3 regions of the Halomonas sp. DP8Y7-3 genome follow, and region 2 is predicted to be linked to each of the others. Evidence: predicted binding sites of a transcription regulator. Region 2 holds the regulator's gene; each other region holds the start of a gene.
The links. The regulator FNR, encoded in region 2, switches genes on or off when oxygen is low (the NO sensors DNR and NnrR bind a similar motif). The targets are predictions, from matches to a motif close to TTGATNTANATCAA.

Region 1 (3,113 bases), on a different contig from region 2:
ACCACATCGAAGTGCCGGTGAAAATGCCGCGCACGGAAAAGGCGACCGACGACGAAGGCAATGAGGTCGACGGTAGTGAAGTCACCACCTGGGAGACCATCAACGAGGCGACAGCGCTGTGGGTTCGTCCCAAGGGCGAGGTGTCGGATGATGAGTACAAGGCCTTCTACAAGCATGTGGCTCATGACTTCTCCGACCCGCTGGCCTGGAGCCATAACAAGGTCGAAGGCAACCTGGAGTACACCAGCCTGCTGTACGTGCCGGGCCGTGCTCCCTTCGACCTGTACGAGCGTGATGGCGCCCGTGGGGTGAAACTGTATGTGCAGCGTGTGTTCATCATGGACGACGCTGAGCAGTTCCTGCCGCTCTACCTGCGCTTCATCAAGGGCGTGCTGGATACCCGCGACCTGTCGCTGAACGTGTCCCGCGAACTGCTGCAGCAGGATCCCAAGGTCGACAAGATCAAGTCCGCGCTGACCAAGCGTGCGCTGGACATGCTGAAGAAGCTGTCGAAGGACAAGGAGGCCTATCAGAGCTTCTGGAACACCTTTGGCGCCGTGTTGAAGGAAGGCCCGGCGGAAGACTTCGCCAACCGCGACAAGATCAGTGGCCTGCTGCGCTTCTCCAGTACTCACACCGACAGCGCCACCCAGGACCAGTCACTGGCCGACTATGTCGAGCGGATGAAAGAGGGTCAGGACAAGATCTATTACATCGTCGCCGACGGCTTCAATGCGACCAAGAATAGCCCCCATCTGGAGATCTTCCGCAAGAAGGGGATCGAGGTACTGCTGCTGCACGACCGGATCGATGAGTGGCTGATGAGCCACCTTACCGAGTTCGATGGCAAGAAGCTGGTCGATGTGGCCAAGGGCGACCTCGATCTTGGTGATGTCGAGAACGAGGAAGAGAAGAAGGCCCAGGAGGAGACCGCCAAGGCCAAGGAAGACCTGGTCAAGCGGGTGAAAGAGGCGCTGGGAGACGAGGTCCAGGAGGTCAAGGTCACCCATCGCCTGACGGATTCTCCTGCCTGTGTGGTCCTGCCTGAGCACGAGATGGGCTTCCAGATGCGCCGCATCATGGAAGCGGCGGGCCAGAGCCTGCCGGAGGTCAAGCCGATCCTCGAACTCAACCCGGAGCATGCGCTCGTCGCGCGTCTCGAAGCGGCCGGCGACGAGGGCTTTGCCGATCTCGCCAGGATTCTGCTTGATCAGGCGATTATCGCCGAGGGCGGCCATCTCGATGATCCCGCTGCCTACGTCAAGCGTCTGAATGCCTTGCTCAGCGCCTGACAACAGGCCGGCAGATTGATCGGCGTACCTCTGGGTACATAGCGCCATCGTTGCGCCAGGGCGGCGCCACCTTCGGGTGGCGTCGCCTTTTTATGGCGCGCTCTGCTTGCTGCCCTCCCGCCTGTTTATCCTCCCTGATGCGCTAAATCGCCAGTTGCGCCGCGACCTTATTGGACGCTGATACGGGTCAAGTCCGGGCTGTCCCTCTACTGCTAAAGTCGAATGGTCCCGCTGGGTCAGAGGTTGTCTCGCCCAGCAAGAGCGCTGCATCCACGTCACCATCGAAGTGACGACCGCGCTGCCACCGATCTTCAAGCTTTGCTGCCCCCTCCGATGGATAGAGGGGCGCAGTGAATCTGCACTAGTTTCGTATTTCCTTTTGTTGAGGGGCAAGTCGATGAAAGAGCAATTCGCACAGGCGTGGGAAGGGTTTGCGGGCACCGCGTGGAAAGAGGGGGTCAACGTACGCGACTTCCTGCTGGCCAACGTGACGCCCTATGAAGGCGACGAGCATTTTCTGGTGGCAGAGCCCGCCACGAGCACCCGCGCACTGTGGGACCGGGTCATGGAGGGTATCAAGCAGGAGAATGCCACCCACGCGCCGCTGGACTTCGACACCTCGCTGGTGTCCTCCATCACCGCCCATGACGCCGGCTACATCGATGCGTCTCTCGAGACCATTGTCGGTCTGCAGACCGAGGCACCCTTGAAGCGGGCCATCATGCCCAATGGTGGGATCAAGATGGTGGAAGGGTCCTGCCAGGCCTACGGCCGCGAGCTGGATCCGCAGGTGAAGAAGATCTTCACCGAGTTTCGCAAGACCCATAACCAGGGCGTGTTCGATGTCTACACCCCGGACATCCTCAAGTGTCGCAAGTCCGGCGTGCTGACAGGACTCCCTGATGCCTACGGACGCGGCCGCATCATCGGTGACTATCGCCGGGTCGCGCTTTACGGTGTCGACTTCCTGATGGCCGACAAACAGGCCCAGTTTGCTTCTCTGCAGTCACGCTTTGAACAGGGCGATGATCTGGAGGCGGTCATTCAGCTGCGCGAAGAGGTCGCCGAGCAGTATCGTGCGCTGGACCAGCTGAAAGAGATGGCGGCCAAGTACGGCTTCGATATCTCGGTGCCGGCCACCACGGCTCAGGAAGCCATTCAGTGGACCTACTTCGGCTACCTGGCTGCGGTGAAGTCCCAGAATGGCGCTGCCATGTCGCTGGGGCGTACCTCCAGCTTCCTCGACATCTACCTGGAGCGCGATCTGAGCCAGGGAGTGATCGATGAAGTGGGGGCCCAGGAGCTGGTCGACCACTTCATCATGAAGCTGCGCATGGTGCGCTTCCTGCGCACGCCTGAGTACGACGAACTGTTTTCCGGCGACCCCATCTGGGCGACCGAGTGCCTGGGGGGCATGGCCCAGGACGGACGCACGCTGGTCACCCGTACCAGCTTCCGTTTCCTCAACAGTCTGTACACCATGGGCCCAAGTCCTGAGCCCAACCTGACCGTGCTGTGGTCAGAGCAGCTGCCAGAGGGGTTCAAGCGCTACTGCGCCAAGGTGTCTATCGACACCTCGTCGATCCAGTACGAGAACGACGATCTGATGCGCCAGGACTTTGCCTCCGATGACTACGCGATAGCCTGCTGCGTGTCCCCCATGGTGATCGGCAAGCAGATGCAGTTCTTCGGCGCTCGTGCCAACCTGGCCAAGACGCTGCTGTACACGATCAACGGTGGCGTCGATGAGAAGCTCAAGATTCAGGTGGGGCCAAAGAGCGAGCCGATCCGTGATGAGGTGCTGGACTTCGATGACGTCTG
Region 2 (3,113 bases):
CTCGGTGGTGAAGGAAAAGACCCCCGAGGGCAAGACCACCTGCGCGCTGTGCTCGCGACTGCGCCGAGGGTCGCTGTACGGTTTTGCGGAAGAGATCGGTGCGACCAAGATTGCCCTGGGACACCACCGCGAGGATATTCTCGAGACGCTGTTCCTCAACATGTTCTTCGGAGGAAGTCTCAAGGCCATGCCGCCCAAGCTGCTGTCCGATGATGGCAAGAACATTGTCATCCGGCCGCTGGCGTACTGCCGCGAGGCGGACATCCAGGCCTACAGCGATGCCATGGCCTTTCCGATCATTCCCTGCAATCTCTGCGGTTCGCAGCCCAACCTGCAGCGCCAGGTGGTGAAGGAAATGCTGGCAGAGTGGGAGGCCAAGCACCCTGGGCGCCTGGAGAGCATGTTCAAGGCCGTGACCAACGTGGCACCCTCGCAGCTGGCGGACCGCGAGCTGTTCGACTTTGAAGGGCTGGAGGCCGAGCAGGCGCATCGCCAGGCTCGGCGTATTGATATCGTTGATGCCGACTAAGCTCGCCTGAACACGCCCTGCTGAAGAGCCTCTGCTGAACATGCCTTGCTGAAAAGGCACTGCTGAAGCGTGAAGCGAGCTAGGGCCACATCACGCAGTGGCCCTCTTCAATGTCTGAACGCTCGTCCCGATAAGATAGCAAGAGGCCGCATCCTGGGATGCGGCCTCTTTTGTTGATGGAGCCGGTATATCGTCGCCCTACCTAGGGGGGCTGGGCTTGGGGCGTGGCACGACGTCTATCGGTCGCTGTCGGCCGCAGGCCCTGTCAGCGCCGCGGGATCAGCTGGCGTCGGTGTCAGCCAGGTTCGACAGTGAGGCGAGGTCCAGGATATTGACCTCCCGTCCAGAGACCGCCACCAGGTCCTGCTGTTGAAAGCGCCCCAGAATGCGGCTGACCGTTTCGACGGCAAGTCCCAGGTGGTTGCCGATATCTGCCCGGGACATGGACAGGCGGAAGCTGAACGGCGAGTAGCCGCGACGTCGGAAACGGTCGGACAGACCGAGGAAGAAGCAGGCCAGTCGTTGGTCAGCGGTCTTGCGCGACAGCAGCTGCATCATGCGGCGATCTTCGCGCAGCTCCTTGCTGAGGGTGCGGAACAGTTGCGCGCGTAGTTCCGGCAGCGTCTGGGTCAGGGCGTCAAGGCGATCGAAGGGAATCTCACATACGGTCGTGGTCTCGAGTGCCACCACGCTGCCGGGGTATCTGCCGTCGTCGATGCCATCCAGGCCGACCAGTTCACTGGGCAAGAAGAAGTTGGTCAGCTGCGCTTCGCCACTACCCTCGGTGGTGATCTGCTTGAGACTACCGGAGCGAACCGCGAAGACGCTCGTGAAGCGATCTCCCTGCTCGACCAGCCGAGTGCCCTTCTTGATCGGAGGGTGACGACGGATAATGGAATCGAAGCGCTCGAGGTCAGCGGTCTCCAGCGACAACGGAAGGCACAGGGAACTCAAGCTGCAGGACTCGCAACGAGTCTCATGTAGCATGGGGCGCCGTCGATCTTGGGCCGATGGACTCATTCGCAGCTCCTGTGGGTCTGGGGTTCATGATGAGCAGGGCATGTAGGAAACTGGCTTGCCCTAGCTGCATGCTATTGTCGCTATTCTACACGCAGATATTGGGCCAAAGGTGCATATACCTCTTTTGCCTCAATAATCTGGCGGCGATATGATGGTCGTCAATTTCCTACAATTTGTAGGATATTCCATACAGCTAAACCGACAATCATGCCCGCTGCCATAAATCGAGTGGCAGGGTGTGCCAGCAAACTCTGCAGTTGGCGTGCAGCAATCCCTGTTGTCACTAGTGCCGGTAGCGTTCCCAGGCCAAAGCAGAGCATGAGTAGTGCTCCACGGGCAGGGTCTGCGATGGCCATGCTCCATGCCAGCATGGAATACACCAGGCCACAGGGCAGCCAGCCCCAGATGGCCCCGAGTGCAATCGCCTGAGGTAGCTTGACCACTGGCAACAGGCGACGTCCTGCTGGCTCCAGGTACCTCCACAGGCGCTGGCCCAATGCCTCCAGCCAGCGTAGCCCTTTCCACAGGTTGGCAATGTAAAGCGCCATCGTGATCAGCATCAGGCTGGCAACCACCTGCAGCAGGTCCCGCATGCCCGGTGCCAGCGCCACCACAGAGCCTAGGCTTGCGACCATAGCGCCTGCCAGGCAGTAGCTGAACAGACGCCCCGAGTTGTAGCCGAGTAGTAAAATTCCTACACGAATAGGGTGGCGCATGCTCGGGGGAATGGCAAAGGTCAGGGCACTCATTATACCGCCGCACATGCCGATGCAATGTGCTCCGCCAAGCAGCCCGAAGACAAACGCCGCCATCGCGGGCGGCAGGTCTAGACCTACTGGGTTCATGCGTTCTGCTCAGGATCCAGGGGGTGGCGTGGAATCATGCTCGTCGGCTGCTGCGTCATCGACCGGCGTCTCTCTTGCCGGCTTTCTGGATGGGTTCGGTGTCGGCGGGTCTTCGTCCTCGAACAGGATGCGATAGGCAGGCCCCTCCAGATCGTCGAATTGATCGTTGCGAACCGCCCAGAAAAACGCCCATACCGCCAGACTCAACAGGATCAGCGACAGCGGTATCAACAGATAGAGAATGTTCATTGAGCATGTGCCGCTACGGCAAGACGTGAGGATGATGGCGGCGCCGCGCGTCGCAGGCGAAGGGCATTGCCTATGACCAGCAGCGAGCTGATCGACATGCCGATGGCGGCGAGCCACGGAGGCACGAAGCCCAGCGCGGCGGCGGGCAGCGCGACGACGTTGTAGAGCACTGACCAGGCGAGGTTCTGGCGAATGATGCGGCGCGTCTGGCGTGCGCTATGGATAGCCTGGACGATACGCTCCAGCGGCTCGCCGAGCAAGATCAGGTCGGCGCGAGTGCGGGTCAGGTCACTGGCGCCAGCAACGGCAATGGCGAGGTCCGCCCCGGCCAGAACGGGCACATCGTTGATGCCATCTCCCACCATGGCAACGACCTCTCCCGCTTGCTGACGCTTGCGGACCAATGTGAGCTTGTCCTCGGGACTGGCGTTGCCGTGCCACTGCGCTACCCCCAGCTGATCGGCCAGTGG
Region 3 (3,113 bases), on a different contig from region 2:
GATAATCGATGGTCAGGCTGACCCGGGTGCCCTCTTCCACGCGCTCAAGGTCATAACGCCCCTCATTGCTGACCCCATCGACCGATTGCCACGCCAGCCGGTACGGTGCCGACTTCTCGGTCACCTGAACATCGAAGGTCCAGTCCATCGCCACCGCGTGAACGTGCCAGCGGTAACGATCATCTCCCAAGGCTTCGATCGAGGTGATCAGGTCGGAGTAATCGGCGAAGTCCTCGACGTTCTCGAGCAGGGCGAACACCCGCTCCGGTGGCGCGGCGAGAACAGCGCTATGTTCAATGGTGGCCATGGCAGCATCCTGAGCCAGAAAGTCCCGGCGCCCGCTCGATCCGTGGCGCCACTTGAGCCCGAGGCTTTGTCCGAAAAGTCGACGAGCGAAGGTTAGACAAGGCAAAAATCGGTGAGAAAGCGCAGTTTACGAGGTGTAAATGAGCATTTTAAGTTGATTTTTAACGCCGTATCACCAAGCGCAGGCACTTTTCGTACAAGCCCCAGCATCAGGGTTGTACGTCTTCCTGTAAAGGTACGGCACCCTGGCGAGCAGCGGGAAGATCCCTCAGCAGCAGCCCAAAGCCAAGTGCCTCCTGGCTGCGCGCCGCAGCGCTCAATGACTCGCCCTCCAACGCCAGGCGCACGCGGTGCCCGTCGCCAGGCGCCACCTCCAGGGGACGACCGCTGGACGACATCATTGCCTTTAGGGTAAAGCGCCGATTGCCGGTCGGCAGCATCAACTCCACCCCATCCCCGACTTCGAAGCGGTTCTTGACGGCAACCTCGAGCCACCCTTCACGCTCCATGCCCAGCACCTCTCCCACAAACTGCTGGTGCACGCCAATCGAGTGCCCGCGCTCGTAGTTCTGATACTCGTCGTGTACGTGACGGCGGTAGAAGCCTTCTGTATAGCCGCGATTGGCGAGGTTCTCGAGCTCATCCATCAGTCGCCTGTCGAACGGCCGTCCCGCCACGGCATCGTCGATGGCACGACGATAGACCTGGGCGGTGCGGGCAACGTAATAGGGAGACTTGGTGCGTCCTTCGATCTTCAGCGAGCTGACGCCCATCTCGACTAGCCTTGCCACGTGCTGCACCGCTCGCAAGTCCTTGGAATTCATGATGTAGCTGCCGTGCTCGTCCTCATGGACCGGCATCAGCTCCCCCGAGCGCTGCGGGTCCTCGATCAACACCGACGGCTGAGCGCTGGTGGATACCAGGTCGCCACAGTCATCCGTGGTGGCCGCGTGAGTCTGGTACTGCCAGCGGCAGGCATTGGTGCAGGTCCCCTGGTTGGGGTCTCGACGATTGAAGTAACCGGACAACAGGCAGCGACCTGAGTAGGCGATGCACAGCGCCCCGTGAACAAAGGTCTCGATGTCGAGACTCGGACACTCGGCGCGAATCTCGGCGATTTCCTCGAGGGACAGCTCCCGTGACAGGATGATCCGGGATATCCCCTGGGCCTGCCAGAACCGGGCCGCCGCGTGGTTGACCACGTTAGCCTGCACCGACAGGTGAATGGGCTGTTCGGGCCAGCGCTCCCGCACCATCATGATCAGGCCTGGATCGGACATGATCAGCGCGTCGGGTGACGCCTCGACAATCGGCGCCATGTCATCGAGGTAGGTTCGCAGCTTGGCGTTATGCGGGGCGATGTTGGATGCCACGTAAAAGCGTTTGCCCCGGCTGCGGGCGTGTTCGATACCACGCAGCAGATTATCCAAGCCAAAGTCGTTGTTGCGCACCCGCAGCGAATAGCGGGGCTGGCCCGCGTAGACCGCATCCGCACCGTAGGCAAAGGCGAAGCGCATATGGCGATAGGTGCCGGCCGGGGACAGCAGTTCAGGGGCATGCATGGTGGCGATTCTCGTCAGGGGTAATGGTCAAGGCAACACGGCGGAGCGTATGTCTAGCCAAGACTGGCTGGACATCCTGCTTCCTTCTAAAGCTCAGACACCACAGCGCAGACGCCGCAGCTTAGACATCACAGCTCAGACACCGCAGTGCGGGCCCGGCAGCATGCCATGCCAGGGAACGTGCGATATTGACGAGGCGCAAATGATCGGCATCAAAGGTGCCTGGCCTTGTTCCCCACCTTTCGGTACCCTATGCGGCGCCACAGGCAGGTGCTGGCGAGAGAATGCTCCAGCGCCGGCGTGTCTCGCTGACACTTGAGCCGCCAATGCACTTAAGCAACTTAAGCACTTAAACGACTTAAGCCTTTAAGCCACTCAAGTCAGACAGCGACATTGCCCATGGCATCTAGCCGGACCGGACCCCGGCCCCTGGCGACAGCGAGTCGCCTCCCCCAAATTCTCCGACTCGAGATATTCAGCATGAGCCCTACTCCCGCCACCACCGTGGTGATCTACTCCGGTGGCATGGATTCCTATACCGTTCTTCATCGCGCCCTTCGCGAGGGCCTCAAGGTACATGCCCTGTCCTTCGATTATGGGCAGCGTCACGCCCGTGAACTCGAGGTGGCGCGGCAGGTGTGCCAGGAATTGAAGATTCCCCATCAAGTGGTCGACATCACCGCCATCCACGGCTTGATCGACAACTCCGCCTTGACCAATGCGGCCCGCGCCATGCCCGACGGGGACTACGCCGACGACAACCTGAGTGCCACGGTGGTCCCGAACCGCAATATGGTGTTGCTATCACTGGCCATCGCCAAGGCGGTGAATATTGGCGCCAGCCGCGTGGACTACGGGGCTCATGGCGGTGATCACGTGCTCTACCCCGACTGTCGCCCGGAATTCGTGCACAAGATGAACGACGTGGCCGCCATCGCCAACTTCTCCCCGGTGGCCATACACGCGCCCTACCTCGATGCCAGCAAGAGCGACATCCTCGCCGATGGGCTTGCCATGGGCCTGGACTATCGCCACACCTGGACCTGCTACGAGGGACGCCCACTGGCCTGTGGCCGCTGTGGCAGCTGCCGTGAGCGCCTCGCCGCCTTCGCGGCCCAGGGAGTGACGGATCCACTGGCCTATACTGCTGCAGCAGAAGACGCCCAACCGGCGGTTGGAGCCACGCAGGATGTATAGCGTCAAGGAAGCCTTCTATACCTTGCAGGGCGAAGGCGTACAGGCCGG

Region 1: pflB (formate C-acetyltransferase) is a predicted target of FNR. The motif match lies at 1,470-1,483, and genes of this name have one in related genera.
Region 3: yegQ (tRNA 5-hydroxyuridine modification protein YegQ) is a predicted target of FNR. The motif match lies at 2,071-2,084, and genes of this name have one in related genera.

The regions. Positions count from the first base shown of each region.
Region 1 covers NZ_JAHVIO010000020.1:27,704-30,816, reverse strand. The annotation lists gene htpG (molecular chaperone HtpG) at 1-1,292, shown strand, start outside; gene pflB (formate C-acetyltransferase) at 1,690-3,113, shown strand, end outside.
Region 2 covers NZ_JAHVIO010000009.1:265,739-268,851, forward strand. The annotation lists gene ttcA (tRNA 2-thiocytidine(32) synthetase TtcA) at 1-529, shown strand, start outside; gene fnr (fumarate/nitrate reduction transcriptional regulator Fnr) at 809-1,549, opposite strand; gene KUV86_RS10905 (sulfite exporter TauE/SafE family protein) at 1,708-2,394, opposite strand; gene ccoS (cbb3-type cytochrome oxidase assembly protein CcoS) at 2,404-2,643, opposite strand; gene KUV86_RS10915 (heavy metal translocating P-type ATPase) at 2,640-3,113, opposite strand, start outside.
Region 3 covers NZ_JAHVIO010000008.1:86,593-89,705, forward strand. The annotation lists gene KUV86_RS09495 (SRPBCC family protein) at 1-307, opposite strand, end outside; gene yegQ (tRNA 5-hydroxyuridine modification protein YegQ) at 516-1,868, opposite strand; gene queC (7-cyano-7-deazaguanine synthase QueC) at 2,349-3,065, shown strand; gene queE (7-carboxy-7-deazaguanine synthase) at 3,058-3,113, shown strand, end outside.